2 linked regions of the Arthrobacter crystallopoietes genome follow. The protein of the gene in region 1 interacts with the protein of each later gene in a pairwise test. Links are inferred from orthologs where the notes say so. Each region holds a gene or a part of one and is shown on either strand. Other genes may lie near its edges.

Region 1 (7,551 bases):
CCCACCGGCAGGCCGTCGGCCAGGCCGCCCGGAATCGAGATGCCCGGGATGCCGGCCAGGTTAGCCGGAATGGTGGCAACGTCGTTCAGGTACATGGCCAGCGGATCGTTCAGCTTCTCCCCCAGCTTGAAGGCCGGGACCGGGGAGGTCGGGGAGATCAGCACGTCGGCCTGGGCGAACGCTGCGTCGAAGTCCCGCTGGATCAGGGTGCGGACCTTCTGCGCCGAGCCGTAGTAGGCGTCGTAGTAGCCGGCGGACAAGGCGTAAGTGCCCAGGATGATGCGGCGCTTGACCTCGTCGCCGAAGCCGGCGGCGCGGGTGGCGCCCATGACGCGCTCGATGGTGAGCGGGCTCTCGGCCGGCAGTACCCGGTGACCGAACCGGACGCCGTCGTACTTTGCCAGGTTGGAGGATGCTTCCGAGGGCATGATCAGGTAGTACGCGCCCAGGGCGTACTTGAAGTTCGGGCAGGAAACCTCGACGATCTCGGCGCCGGCCTCGCGCAGCAGGTCCAGCGACTCGTGGAAACGTGACAGCACGCCTTCGTCGTAACCCTCGCCCTGCAACTCTTTAATGACGCCGACCTTCATGCCGGCAACGTTTCCGGTCTTCGCGGCCTCGACCAGCGCGCCCACCGGATCGGTCAGCGAGGTGGAATCATGCGGGTCGTGGCCGCCGATGACCTCGTGCAGCAGCGCCGAGTCCAGCACCGTGCGCGAGACAGGGCCGATCTGGTCCAGCGACGAGGCCATCGCGATGGCGCCGTAGCGGGAAACCCCGCCGTAGGTCGGCTTCACGCCCACCGAACCGGTGACGGCTGCGGGCTGGCGGATGGAGCCGCCGGTGTCCGTGCCCAGCGCGAGCGGGGCCTCGAACGCGGCGACGGCGGCCGCGGAGCCACCGCCGGAGCCGCCGGGAATCCGGCTCAGGTCCCACGGGTTGCGGGTGGGGCCGTAGGCGGAGTGCTCGGTGGAGGAACCCATCGCGAACTCGTCCAGGTTGGTCTTGCCCAGCATCGGCATGCGGGCCGCCCGGATCTTCTTGATGACCGTGGCGTCGTACGGGCTCATCCAGCCTTCGAGCATCTTCGAGCCGGCCGTAGTGGGCTGGCCGACGGTGACTATCAGGTCCTTGATGGCAATGGGCACACCGGCCAGCGCCGGCAGGTCCTCGCCGGCGGCGCGTGCCTTGTCCACATCCGCGGCGACGGCCAGCGCTTCCTCGGTGTTGACGTGCAGGAAGGCATTGATATTGCCGTCCACCTCGGCGATGCGGTCCAGGTGCGCCTGGGTGACCTCCACGGAGGTGACTTCCTTGGCGGCCAGCATTTCCGCCAGCCGGGCAGCGCTGTGTCGGGTCAGTTCACTCATGTCTTTACTCCTCGTCCAGAATGGCGGGGACCTTGAAGCGGCCGTCGGCCGAATCCGGTGCACCGGAGAGCGCTTGCTCCTGGGTCAGGGTCTCGCCGACAACGTCCTCACGGAACACGTTGGCCAGCGGGATGGGGTGCGAAGTGGCGGGCACCTCGGGGCCGGCCGCTTCCTGGACGGATTTGATCGAGTCAACGATGACGTCGAGTTCGCCGGCCATCTTGTCCAGCTCTCCTGCGGTCATCTCAATGTGGGCCAGCCGCGCCAGATGCGCCACGGCCTCACGATTGATCTCAGACATGAGTCTCCTACGCGAATGGATTGGGTTTTCTAGAAACAGTCTACTTCTTGGCCCGGTGCTCAGGATTCCAGTCTCTTGACGAACACGAACAGCCCGATGTCCTCGTGCGGCACCTTCCAGTCCCGCTCGCGGATCCGCTCGAAGCCCAGCGATTCGTACAGCCGGTGCGCGTTGGTCATGTTGTCGATACTGGTGAGGCTGACCGAGTGGATGCCTTCCAGGGTGCGGGCGTAATCAACAACGGCCTCTACCAGGGCCCGGCCGATCCCGGCACGCTGGATCGACGGATCCACCGCCAGCATGCGGAACTCCAGCTCCCCGGCACGCGCAATGTCCGAGTACTCCTGCCCCTCGAACGTCAGCGCCACGGAACCTGCCACCTTGCCATCCAGCTCGGCGACCCAGACAATGGCGAGCCGGGCGCGGTGGGCAACATCACCGAGCATCTCCAGGTAGCCGTCGCCCTCGGCGATGTGACCGCCGTGGACGTAGGCCTCCCGCGTGATCCGGGCAACGTCGTCGTAATCGGCTTCGGTGGCCGGGCGGATGGTAATGCTCATCAGGTAATGCAGTCCTCAAGGGTCAAGTGGAAGTACGACGGCGGCAGCCGCCTATCAATTCTGCCTCACCACGGGCTGTGGCCGGCTACCGGAGTGGTTCAGGCCACTGCGCCCGCGGGGCAAGCTGCGGGGCTACGCGTTGCTCCAGTGCGGCGACGGCTTCCTCCGGCAGGGCGAGCAGGCCGTCCAGCTCCTTGCGCGCCCGCAGGTAGGCGAGCTGGCGCTCGGCTCCCGTGGCCGCCTCGTCAACAGCGAGCGTTAGCAGTCTTCTGGCGGTATTGAGCCGCTGGCGTTCGGGGCCGCTGAAGTGCTGGTCCTTGATCCGCCGGGCCTCGCGTTCGGCGATCTCGAAAGCCAGCTCGAAGGCGCGGACGGCGTCGCGGTATTCCAGCAGCCGGGCGTCGGTGGTAATTTCGGCGGCGCGGCCTGGCCGTAGCGCGTCCGCCACGCCTTTGGCGCGCAGGAAGTCAACGGTCAGGGGTTCGCGCACGTCGGACATCATCGGGTAGTCGATCAGCTTGGCGACATCCAGCTCGTATTCCAGCCAGCGGGCGTTGACCCGGTCATGGTCTGCCATCAGGGCTTCGATGTCGCTGACGCGCTGCGCCTCCCAGGCCGTGGCCTGCCGGCGTTGTTCGGCCTCCGCCCGCGCTTCCACGCGGCGGCGTTCAGCTTTCCGGCGATGGTGCTTCTTGACGTGCGACATTCTCTTGCCGGCACCGGAGAATACTGCGACTCCGATCCAGATGGCCCACCACCAGGGAAAGTCGGCAAAGAACTCATTCATGCCCGCTCACCCTTCCATCGTGCCACCCGGCTTCCGCCGGCTCAATGGCCTGGCGGTGTCAGCGGGCCCGGCGGTAGGCGCTGCCGTCCCGCTCCCGGTCCAGGTAACCGTAGTCCACAAGGGCGCGCCGGAGCAGGGGCACGTCGTCGGTGAAAGCGGCGAGCTTCGCATTCAGCTGCTTCTCCGTCAGCGTCGCATCAGGACCGATGATCTGCGGGATCAGGAACTCGAACAGTTTCAGGCGGTCCGTCGCCCGTTTGGGCAGCCCCTCGATCCGGCCCGCCAGGAGGAAGCGTTCGGCGCCTTCGGGCTCGGGACGGCGGGCAGCGGCCAGCGCTGCCTTGAAGGCCTGCTCGTTCACCACGAGCCGTCCGCCGTCGTCGTTCAGCAAGGAACAGTCCACCAGTTTTTGGCGTTCCTGGGCCGATAGGGCAGGCTGCTGGCCCAGGACGAAGGCGGCATAGAGCTCCCGCAGCCTCGAACTGGCCAGCGCGGCCATGATGGCCTGCCAGCTGACCGGCGTACCCGGCTGACCGTCACGATCCATGTCGCCCTTCCTTTCGGCTCAGTCCGCGCGTTGCTTCAGTCTGCGCCGGGACCTTCCGGACCGGGCTCGGCAGCGCCGGCATACCCTGCGCCGGTTTCTGCCGTGCCGGCCATAACCGTATCCGGACCGTTTTCCAGCAGTTTGACGAAGCCTTCCTCGTCCAGCACGTGCAGGCCCAGTTGCTCGGCCTTGTCCAGCTTGGACCCGGCGCTCTCCCCCGCGACCACGTAGTCCGTCTTTTTCGACACGGAGCCGGAGGCCTTGCCGCCGCGGCTGATAATGGCTTCCTTGGCCTCGTCCCGGCTGAAGTTCTCCAGCGAGCCGGTCACCACGATGGTCAGCCCCTCCAGCGTCCGGGGCTTGCTCTCATCCACCTCGTCCGCCATCCGCACGCCGGCCTTGGCCCAGGTGTCCACGATTTCGCGGTGCCAGTCCACCTCGAACCATTCGATGAGGGCGCGGGCGATGATCGGTCCGACGCCATCGACGTCCGCCAGCTGCTCTTCCGATGCCGCCCTGATGGCTTCCATGGATCCGAAAGCCGTCGCCAGCGCGCGGGAGGCAGTGGGCCCCACGTGCCGGATGGACAAGGCGACGAGGACCCGCCAGAGTGGCTGGCTCTTGGCCTTCTCCAGCTCGGTGAAAAGCTTGCGCGTATTGGCGCTCGGCTCCGAGGGCTTCTTGGGCGTTCCCTTCGTGTAGAAGTAGGGCACCAGTTCCACCTCGCCGGTGGCCACGCCCTTGGACTTCTTCTGGCGGGCGATCTTCACCTCCGCCAGCATCTCCGGAGTGAGGTCGAAGACGTTGGCCTCGGTGGTCAGCGGCGGCTGCGCCGGTTCGGCCGGCTGGGTGAGGGCGATCGCCGCTTCCCACCCGAGCGCCTCGATATCGAACGCGCCGCGCCCGGCCAGATGGAAGACCCGTTCACGCAGCTGCGACGGGCAGGACCGGGCGTTGGGGCAGCGGATGTCGACGTCGCCCTCTTTGGCCGGCGCCAGCGGGGTACCGCAGGACGGGCACTCGGTGGGCATCACGAATTCGCGTTCGGAGCCGTCCCGCAGCGCCACCACGGGTCCCACGATTTCCGGAATCACGTCTCCGGCCTTGCGCAGCACCACGGTGTCCCCGATCAGCACGCCCTTGGCTTTCACCACGTCCTGGTTGTGCAGGGTGGCCATCTCGACGGTGGAACCGGCCACCTTCACCGGCTCCATCACCCCGTACGGCGTAACCCGGCCGGTGCGGCCCACGTTGACCTGGATGTCCAGCAGCTTGGTGTGCACTTCCTCCGGCGGGTACTTGTAGGCCACGGCCCAGCGCGGGACCCGCGAGGTGTGGCCCAGGCCCCGCTGCAGCCCGAAGTCGTCGACCTTGATGACAATGCCGTCGATCTCGTGCAGCAGATCATGGCGATGGTCGCCGAAACGCTGGATGAACTCCAGCACCTCCTCATAGGTGTCCAGCACCTTGAAGTAGGGGCTGGTGGGCAGGCCCCAGTCCTTCAGCAGCGCGTAGGTCTCCGACTGGCTGCCCGCGGACAGGCCCTCGCGGGCACCGATGCCGTGGACAAACATGCTCAACGGCCGCTGCGCGGTCAGGGCGGGATCCTTCTGCCGCAAGGATCCCGCGGCGGCATTGCGCGGGTTGGCGAAGGGCGCCTTGCCTGCCTCCACCATCTTCTCGTTCAGCTCCAGGAACGCCTTGGAGGGGATGAAGACCTCGCCCCGGACCTCCACTTCGGCCGGCAGGTTCTTGCCCTTGAGCCGGCGCGGGATGTCCTTGAGGGTCAGCGCGTTGTGGGTGATGTCCTCACCGGTGTGGCCGTCGCCGCGGGTGGCGGCCCGGACCAGTTCCCCGTCGCGGTAGAGCAGGTTGACGGCCAACCCGTCGATCTTGACCTCCGTCAACCACTTCAGGTCCTGCGCGCGGCCGAGTTTTTCCACCGACGACGATGCCCGGCTGACCCACACCTGAAGCTCATCGAGGGAGAACACGTCCTCCAGCGAGTACATCCGCTGCAAGTGCTGAACCGGGGTGAAGGCCGCGGACACTTCGCCGCCGACCTCCTGGGTGGGCGAATCGTTGGCCACCATCTCCGGGTGGAGCGCTTCGATCTCCTCCAACCGGCGGTAGAGCTGATCGAACTCGGCGTCGGAGACCAGCGGGGCGTCCTCGTTGTAGTACGCGTAGCGGTAGCGCCGGACGTCCTCGGTCAGCTGCTCGTACTCGTCCCGGAGGGCGTCACTGGGGATTTCATTGGCCTGCACTTCCACTTTGCTCACGGAACTATCTTGCCCTAAAGCACGGCCCGTGGCCGGGATCCGCCACGACAAGCCGGTCAGTCTTCGGGATCCCGCTGGGTCTCCAACAGCGGCAGGTCCGCCGCGGTGACCAGATGCGAGGTGACCGCGTGTTCCACCAGCCGCGCGCGCCGATTGGTGGCCAGCTTTCCGCCGCCTCCCCGGAGCCCGGCCACGCCCACCCGGTCCAGCTTGTCGCACACGTTGTCCAGCTTGCGGTTGAACTTGGTTATCGGCCAGCCCAACCGTGCGGCGGCCTGCGACGAGGAGGGGATGGAGCTCAGGCCCGTGCCGTCCCTTTTGAGCATGGGCTCGGCCAGGGCCAGGATCAGTGCCTTCTGCGAATCCGTGAAGATCACCGGACCGATGGTCGTCTCCCCCACTGCATCGTGGTCCCGGGCTTCCTGCCGGAAGGACGGTGTTTTGACGTGCACCGAGAGCTCGTAGGTAGTCGGCCCGGCCGTAAAGACCACGTTGGTCTGGCTGAAGACCATGGGAATCCGGGCCCCGGGCGCCAGCCAGGCCTGCATGCCGCCGCTGGTGTCCGCGATCGTCGCCGAGATCATCGAGCCGACGTTGGCCAGCCACCAGATGTTCTCGTACCGGCAGATCTCCAGGAACTTCCGGTGCAGGTACGGATTGTCGTCGATTTCCAGGTCGCCTTCGCGGCCTATCCTGAAGACGTCGTCGTCCCCGGCGTCGTACCATTCACCGCAGAACTCGATACTGACTTCGGCCACTGCTGTCCCCCTATTGGTCACTGGTCTGATCGTGCAAAGTTCAACAGCCGCTGAGCCGGCCGTGGCACGATGTTGTTCGGTTCCAGATTAGTCGGCGCAGCCGCGGACCGGGTCCGACGACTTTCCGTTGGCCCGCAGCACCACCACCTCGATGCACGTCCGGTCCTTCTCGGCCAGCGGGATGCTCACGCCTGGATCCGGCGTCCGCTGTGGCTCACCCTTGCCCAGTGCGGTTACCGGCGTCCAGATGAACAGGTCGCCGTCGCGCTTGTCAGGGTTGGTCCAGGTGAAGACGGCCTCGTCCCCGTCCACTTTGCCCGCGAGTTCTTCCGGCGGCACCACATTTCCGGACAGGCCCTCGATGGCGTTGGCCGGCGGCTGGCTGACCGGCGGCTCCGATTCGGCCGCTTCCGGTTCCGGCCCCGTTACCACCAGCACGGCAGCCACGGCCAGGACAACCACCGCGGCGGCTCCGCCGATAATCCCGACCAGATTCTTCCGGCTTCGAGGCACGACGGCGGTGTCCCCGGCGTCGTGGTGAGTGTCACCAAAGCCGACGGTGGGCTGGGTGGCGGATCCGTCGTCGTACGCAGTGTTTTCCACGCGCGCCGGCGGCGACGGAACCCAGTCGGTAGTCGGCTCCGTGCCGCTGTGCGTAGACCGCAGGACCGTCCGGTCATCTGGTTTGTTAGTGGGCTCGGGGAAGCGTGGGCGGAGCACCGTGGGCGAATTGGTCGTCGCGTCCGGATCGATCGAGACCACCTGGCGCACCCGGGTGGCTTCCCCGCCGTCGTCCTGCGGCTGTTCATCCCCCGGGTGGGCTTCCTCGAGCACTTCGAACGGTGTGACCGAAAGGTTCAGCTCCGCCTGGATCCGCTGCAGCGCCAGCGCGAAGGCGTGGGCCGTCGGGAACCTGGAGGACGGTGCCTTGGCCATGGCCGTCGCG
Region 2 (7,656 bases), 640 kb from region 1 along the record:
TCCACGTCCGGATGGACTCCCCGGGTCAGCGAACGAATACGGTCTCTGGCCCGGTGTGCCAAATATTCTTCCGGCCCGCTGATGAGCACGACCGGAGCCGGTTCAACGTCGCGCCAGGAAACGATTCGACCGGCAGTCTTGCTGCCTGCGGCCGGACGGGCCGGGGGTGGATTCACAGCTCAGGTCCTCCTAGTATCAGAGTCAACATTGTCACGGGCAGCCGATTTTCCCAAGCCGGATTCCCATCATTCCGCCGGGCGCACGGCTAGGCTGCCGCCTGCGAGATCGATCACGATGGTACCGATTTGATCCGTCCGGAAAACTGGTACCCGGAGCCGCTCCAGGGCCGAGAGGATCTCGGGTGCAGGATGGCCATAATCGTTGCCACGGCCCACGGAAATGACCGCCGTTCTCGGCTGCACCCGGTCCAGGATCGCGGTCCCACCGTTGCGGGCGCCATGATGGCTGATCTTGAGGACGTCCACGCTGCCCGGTTCTAGCGCCAAGCCCCGGAGCAGATCTGCCGCGGCATCCTCTTCCAGATCGCCGGTCAGCAGTATCCGCAGAACCCCGCCGTCTGCGTCCGGCAAGGCGACCAGCATGACGATACTCGAGTCATTCTCTGAAGCGCCGCCCCGTGCCGCCGTCGGCCAGAGTATTTGCCACGAAGCGCTGCCGGTCCGGCCGGACTGGCCCGCCTTGCCTAGCTCAGGATCCAGCCCGTGTTCGGCCAGTGTGCCCTCGACCAGGTCGGGCAGCTCCTTCTTCGAACTGCCAACGAGCACCCGTGCCACCCTACGTCCGTCCAGCACGCCGTCCAGGCCACCGTAATGGTCCAGGTGCATATGCGTGAGCACCAAAAGCCCGACGCTTTCCACTCCGAGCGAATCCAGACACGAATCCATAGCGTCTGGTTCAGGCCCCGCATCAATAACCATGGCCTGTCCCGAACCTGTGCGGATGACCAGCCCGTCTCCTTGGCCGACATCGCAGACCACAGCATCCCAGCGATCCGGCAGCGGAACGGCACCCGTGCTCGAGACCAGCCAACCCACCAGCGCACCGGCGACAGCGGCCGCACAAAACACGGTCCCCACCCGCCGCTTCCCGGGCCATCGCCCTACGGCAAGCCACGTGGTTCCCCGCTCGAGGCGTTTCACCTGCTCCGCACCCACACGGGGCGCCTGATTCGCGGACGCTGGAGTGTACCGCCGGCCGGAGCCGCTGCCACGGCCGGCCGCCTGCTCGACCCTGAAGCACAGGGAGGAAATACCGAGCCGACCCTGCGCAGCCAGCCACAAAAGGGCCAGAAGCACAACGGCGGCAGCGGCCGCCAGGACCGCGCCGGCCGGTCCGCCAAGCCACGGAAGAGTGGCCAGTGGAAGTCCGGAGAAGGTCCGGGCGATCTGCGCGACCCAGAGGGTGAGAAAGCCGGTCGCGTGGACGAGCCAACTACCGGGTAGGGGCACCCATGGGAGCAGCGCCAGGGAAACCATGCCGCCGATGGTGACGAAGGGAACCACCGGCGCCGCCAGGACGTTGGCCGGTATCGAGAACATGGCCAATTCCGGTTGGAGCTGGACGAGGACGGGCGTGCAGAAAAGCTGGGCAGCCAGCGGTATCGCCATGGCATCGGCGAGCAGCTTCGGCATAAAGTGTTGCAGCCATCGCGAGCACGTGCTGCCGAGCAGCACCAACCCCAAGGTAGCCAGGACCGAGAGAATGAAACTGTATTCGCCTGCCAGCCATGGATCCGCCAGCAAGAGGACGATGACGGCCAGAGCGAGGAAGGACAGCGAGGCACGACGTCGGCCGGATACCAGCGCAGCAACGCCTATCGCTCCCATGACGGCGGCACGCAGGACGCTCGGCTCCGGCCGCACCAGCAGCACAAATCCGGCCAGCGCGACAATGCCCAGTACCGAGCTCAGCCACCGAGGCGTTCGGCAGGCGGCTGCCAACAGGTAGACAAATCCAAGCAAGTAACTGCAGTTTGCGCCGCTGACCGCCATGAGGTGCGTCAGCCCGGTACGGCGCATGGCCTCCTCCAAGTCGTCGGTCTGCTGTTCCCTGTCGCCAAACACCATTCCTGGCAGCAATCCGCGCGCGTCCGGCGGCAGTCCCCCGGTGTGTTCGACGAATAGGCTCCGGAGCGTGGTGACCGCTTCAGCAGCCGCCGGAGTCGAGGTCACATCGGGCGCCGTTGAGGCACTCAGCATGGCAGCTTCCGACGATCCCGGTTCCATCGGTGCCAGGGTTCCGGCGGCGTGCAATCGATCCCCGTAGCGGACTGTCCGCCATGTCTGGCTACCGATGACGAGCACCGGGGTTGCAGCCTCGAATTTCCGTCCCGAGTGCGATGCCTCCGTGATTTCGGCGGTGACGAGATACCGTGGTCCGGAGCCAAACATCGACGGATTTTTTGACCGCGAGGCATCCGAGAGCGCCGTTAGTTCGGCGGTGACGTACGCTCCGGAGTCGATGGCGGGCCCGATCGGCCCGCTGAGCCGCTCCGTGTGTTTGATGCCGATGACCAGTGCCAGCAGGCCGGCAGTGCACACCAGCAGGAACACTGTGCCATTCACCGCGGGAATTGCCTTCCGCCGCCGGCGGAGCAGCCCGGCCAGCAGGAGAACTGTCACGGCGCCCGTGCACGTGCCTGCGTAAGTCAAGGCCATCGCAGCCGGTAACCGCAGCAAAATGAGCGACAACAGCCAACAGGTTGTCGCCGCGGCGGCTAGTCTTAGATCAAGTCTGACGGCGCGGGAGCCGCTTTCTCCAACTCCTGGCCGCAACGCTTTAGCTGCGGCGGCACCACTTGGGCCCTTTTCCCGGAAGAACCACGCTTTCAAGCTTCGTTTTCCGGCGGGGCCTGCGTCGCTGGTGGCGTCCATGACCATTGCGCCGGCCACTTCCCGGGCTGCCCGCGCATAGTGCTGCCAGGGCGGTGCCGGGCTCATACGGTGACCAAATCCACGAGGCTTGCGAGCATGACTTCGCCGATGCCCGGCACTGCATCCAGGTCTTCGGGCCGGCCAAAACTTCCATGCTGCTCGCGGAAGTCGATGATGCGCTGGGCCAGAACGGGTCCGACCCGGGGCAGCGTCTTAAGTTCTTCCAGCGTCGCGCTGTTGAGATTGATCTTGGCTGCGGGCTCGTCTTCTGCTCCGCCGGCACCGCCCTCGGGACCCGCTGCACTCCCGCTGCTGCCGGGGACGGACTGGTGCTCTGGTGAGGAAACGAAGACCTGTTGGCCGTCCGTGAGCGGCGCCGCCAGGTTCAGTGATGCCAGGTCCGCGGTTTCGCTGGCACCTCCCGCGGCTTCCAGTGCTTCAAAAACCCGCGCCGATGCCGGTAGACGGACAATGCCCGGACGGCCGACGGCGCCGGCCACATGGACGACGATCTGCGCCGCATCACCGGGACCGGCCTCCGGCCCTGGGGAAACACCCTCCTCGTCCGCCTGGGCCGAGGGTACCGGCTCGGCGGCCTGCTCCGGGCCCTGTCCTTCACCGGAGGGTCCGGCCACTGCCGCGGAGCTCGTGACGGGCAGGGAGAGCAGGACGTCGCTCTCTTCCCTGTGGGTGTCGGCCGTCAGGAGCAGCACCAGAGCGTAGCCGACGGCCAGTCCTGCGGCGATCAGCGCTGCCCCCAGTGCCACCCGCAGACGCGGGCGGCGGGCAGATATTTTCAGGCCGTGGCTGGCTTCTGTGGCGGCTGTTCCCCAGCGATGGCGGCCCATGGCACTACGCTATGGAGGAAATCAACGGCCGGGCAGGATGCTCCTGTGCCTTGTGGACAGGAGCATGCCCGCCCACATTGTGGAGATCAGGACACCGGGTCGGGCATGGCGGGTCCTATGACGACGGCGAGGACTCCCAGTCCGGCATGCGCGGCCAGCACCGACGGTACTGCGGTAACCAGGATCTCATCACCTACATGAGGACTGAGCTCTTCGGCCAGCGACCTGGCCTCTGCTTCATTGCCGAAATAATGGACAGCGAGCTGCGGTGAATACTCGAGTTCTTCGATCCGCCGGACCACCAGCTGCTGCATACGGACCAGCGCCTTAGAAGCGGTCCTTATTTTTTCCACCTCTGCGATGGCACCGTCACGGATCGTGAGAATAGGTTTGATAGCCAGCAGCGACCCGAAGAACCCGGCCGCCGGATTGATCCGCCCGCCCCGGCGCAGCTGGTCCAGGCTCGGAACATAGAAGAGGACATCGGCCGCTGCCGCCGCTTCCCGGGCCCGTTCCGCCACCGCGGATACCTCCGCGCCATCCTGGGCCGCCAGCACCGCGGCGACGACGGCAAAGCCCTCCGCCATCGCCACCGACCGGGTATCGACGATCTCCACCCGGATATCGACTTCTGCCGCAGCAAGCGCCGCGGCTTCCACGGTGCCGGACAGGGATCCAGAGAGGTGGATGGAGACGATCGCGTCGTAGCCCTGCCGCTGCAGTTCCTCATAGGTCCGTGTGAAGAGGCCCGGCGACGGTCTGGAGGTCTTGACTTCCTTGCCTTCGGCCAGGCCGATGGTCAGCACGGCGGGGACGTCGTCCACGCCCTCGCCGTAAATTTGGCCGGAAATCATCACCGGCATTGGCACGATCCGCAGCCAGTCCGCGGTTTCTGGTTCGGCCGCCCACTCAGCCGGCAGCGAAGCCGCCGAATCGGTTACCACGGCGACCCGGGGGCCTCCGGACGCTTCGTCCGGCTTGCGGCCAGCCGGGTGCAGCAGTTGCCGTGACCGCTGCACCAGATCCTCGAGCCATGACATTGTCAGCCGTCCTTAGGCCGGGACGATATTGACCAGTTTGGGTGCCCGGACGATGACCGTGCGGATGCTGCGTCCGTCAAGCGTTTTGACCACCTGTTCCGATGCCAAGGCCTTGGCCTTGAGCTCCTCTTCGCTGATGTCCGGGGCTACTTCAAGCCGGTCCCGGACCTTGCCCTGGACCTGGACGACGGCGGTGACCGTGGCCTGGACCAGCAGCTGCTCGTCGACCGCCGGCCAGCTGGCTTCCGCAACCGAGGGCTCATGCCCAAGCGCTGCCCAGAGGTCCTCTGCGGTGTACGGAGCGAAGAGGCTCAACACAATGGCGACGGCTTCGGCAGCTTCCCGGACGGCGGGATCGGCGCCGCCGACACCGCTGTCGATCGTCTTGCGCGTGGCATTGACCAGCTCCATGAGGCGGGCGATGACCACGTTGAACTTATGGTTGTCCAGCAGTTCGGCGGCGTCGGCGATGGTCCGGTGGGTCACCGAGCGTAGCGCGCGGTCGCCGTCGGCCGGGTCGGTGCCAACGGCGGAAGTCACGTCCTGGCCCAGCCGCCAAGCACGGGCCAGGAATTTAGCCGAACCCGACGGGGAAACGTCGGCCCAGTCGACGTCGTCCTCCGGCGGTGAAGCGAAAATCATAGTCAGTCGGACGGCGTCGACACCGAACTTGTCCAGCTGCTCGCCGAGGTCCACCCCGTTGCCCAGAGACTTGCTCATGGCCTTGCCCCCGTTGAGGACCTGGCCCTGGTTCAGCAGCGCACTGAACGGCTCGTCGAAGTCCACCAGCCCGAGATCCTTGAGCACCTTGGTGAAGAACCGGCTGTACAGCAGGTGCAGGATGGCGTGCTCGACGCCGCCCACGTACTGTCCGACCGGCAGCCATTTGTTGACCGCTTCGACGTCGAACGGCCCTTCCGTGTAGTCCGGCGAAGCAAACCGAAGGTAGTACCAGGAGGAATCCACGAAGGTGTCCATGGTGTCCGTATCCCGGGTGGCGGCGCGTCCGCAGTTCGGGCAGTCCACGTTGACCCAGTCCGCGGCGGCGGCCAGAGGCGATGTTCCCTTGGGCGAGAGCGCTTCGCCGCGCAGGTCTTCGGGCAGCCGCACCGGAAGCTGGTCATCGGGAACCGGCACCTCGCCACATTCGGCGCAGTGGATGATGGGGATGGGAGCACCCCAGAAGCGCTGGCGGCTGAGCAGCCAATCGCGGAGCCGGTAGTTGACCGTCTTCTCGCCGGTGCCGGCCGCCTCCACCATGTCGATGGCCTTGGCAATGCCCTCTGCCTTGGACAGGCCATCGAGGTCGCCCGAGTTGATCAGGCTGCCTTCGCCGGTGGTGGCGGTCCCGCTGACCGCGGGATCTTCCTCACCGGTGTCCAGCACCGCCCGCACGGGCAGGTCGAACGTCTTGGCGAAGTCCAGGTCGCGCTGGTCGTGCGCGGGAACAGCCATGATCGCGCCGGTGCCGTAGTCCGCCAGCACGTAGTCCGCGGCCCAGACCGGCAGTTTCTCGCCGTTCAACGGGTTGATGGCATAACGGCCGAGGAAGACGCCGGTCTTCTCCCGGTCGGTGGACTGGCGTTCAATATCGGAAAGGGCCTTGACCTTTTCGCGGTAGTCCATCAGCGCATCGTGCTGTTCGGGCGTGACCAGGTCCAGGGCCAGGTGGGCATCCGCCGCAACAACGAAGAACGTCGCGCCGTGCAGGGTGTCCGGGCGGGTCGTGAAGACGGTGACGTCCTTGGCTTCCCGGCCGTCTGAGGGCTCGATGTTGAAGTTGACGTGGGCACCCTCGGACCGGCCGATCCAGTTGCGCTGCATGGCCAGCACACGCTCAGGCCAGCGGCCCTTCAGCTCATCCATGTCATCCAGCAACCGGTCGGCGTACTCCGTGATCTTGAAGTACCACTGGTTCAGGCTCTTCTTGGTCACCGGCGTGCCGCATCGTTCACAGGCACCGTTGACAACCTGTTCGTTGGCCAGCACGGTCAGGTCCTTCGGGCACCAGTTGACCGGCGAGTTCTTGCGGTAGGCCAGCCCCCGCTCGTAGAACCGCAGGAACAGCCACTGCGTCCAGCGGTAGTAGTCCGCGTCGGAAGTATGCAGCCGCCGGGACCAGTCGGCACTGATGGCGTAGCGCTTGAATGACGCCGCCTGCGTCTCGATGTTGGCGTACGTCCATTCGGACGGGTGCGCGTTGCGCTTGATGGCCGCATTCTCCGCCGGCAGTCCAAAGGAGTCCCAGCCGATGGGGTGCAGGACGTCGTAGCCCTTCAGCCGCAGGTAACGTGCGACGACGTCGCCCATGGCAAACGCCTCGGCATGGCCCATGTGCAGGTCACCCGAGGGATAGGGGAACATGTCCAGCACGTAACGGCGTTCCTTCGAGCCGTCGTCAACGGCCTTGAAGACACCGAGCTCTTCCCAGACGGCAGGCCATTTGGCCTCCATGGCGGAAAAACTGTACTCGTTCGGTTCGGTACCAGACTGCGTACTCACGTTGACTTGTCCTCGTCCTCTTGGTTGCTACGGCGCACTCCCGGTGGTTGCCGCTTAGACACACAAAAGCCCCTCGACACGGGAGGGGCGGCCGCACGTTACGGAAGTGTTCCGTAGGTGCGGCTAGCTAAGCAGAAGTGCGGACATGGAATTACTTTACCGCAGATCAGCCGAAGGCTTCCCTCGGCACTCCCGGCCGGATCAGGTTCAGCGCACGTCCTCGTCCACCCAGTCGAACGTCCGGGTCACCGCCTTCTTCCACAGCCGCAGCTGCCGGTCACGCTCGGAGGAGTCCAGCTGAGGTTCCCAGCGACGGTCCTGAATCCAGTTCGACCGCAGTTCCGCTAGGTCCTGCCAGAATCCCACGGCCAG

What was found.
Region 2: the proteins of ligA (region 1) and leuS interact in binary tests that used the Escherichia coli proteins (3 or more experiments, as listed by UniProt). The link is inferred for Arthrobacter crystallopoietes from one-to-one orthologs.

Annotation. Positions count from the first base shown.
Region 1 is NZ_CP072014.1:2,690,410-2,697,960, reverse strand. What follows is about bases 3,225-6,236. They hold ligA (NAD-dependent DNA ligase LigA), read right to left. Parts: upstream 5,848-6,236; coding sequence 3,601-5,847; downstream 3,225-3,600. Other genes in these bases: J5251_RS12365 (hypothetical protein), read right to left, coding at 5,904-6,236; J5251_RS12375 (DUF2087 domain-containing protein), read right to left, coding at 3,225-3,565. In the rest of the region: Asp-tRNA(Asn)/Glu-tRNA(Gln) amidotransferase subunit GatA, read right to left, coding at 1-1,370; Asp-tRNA(Asn)/Glu-tRNA(Gln) amidotransferase subunit GatC, read right to left, coding at 1,375-1,671; J5251_RS12385 (GNAT family N-acetyltransferase), read right to left, coding at 1,731-2,231; J5251_RS12380 (hypothetical protein), read right to left, coding at 2,317-3,018; more of J5251_RS12375, read right to left, coding at 3,077-3,224; more of J5251_RS12365, read right to left, coding at 6,237-6,605; J5251_RS12360 (serine/threonine-protein kinase), read right to left, coding at 6,693-7,551. UniProt on the Escherichia coli protein: DNA ligase that catalyzes the formation of phosphodiester linkages between 5'-phosphoryl and 3'-hydroxyl groups in double-stranded DNA using NAD as a coenzyme and as the energy source for the reaction.
Region 2 is NZ_CP072014.1:3,326,119-3,333,774, forward strand. The notes cover bases 4,540-7,656. They hold leuS (leucine--tRNA ligase), read right to left. Parts: upstream 7,285-7,656; coding sequence 4,795-7,284; downstream 4,540-4,794. Other genes in these bases: J5251_RS15235 (DegV family protein), read right to left, coding at 4,540-4,782; glpK (glycerol kinase GlpK), read right to left, coding at 7,492-7,656. In the rest of the region: holA (DNA polymerase III subunit delta), read right to left, coding at 1-176; J5251_RS15225 (ComEC/Rec2 family competence protein), read right to left, coding at 246-2,642; J5251_RS15230 (ComEA family DNA-binding protein), read right to left, coding at 2,957-3,742; more of J5251_RS15235, read right to left, coding at 3,829-4,539.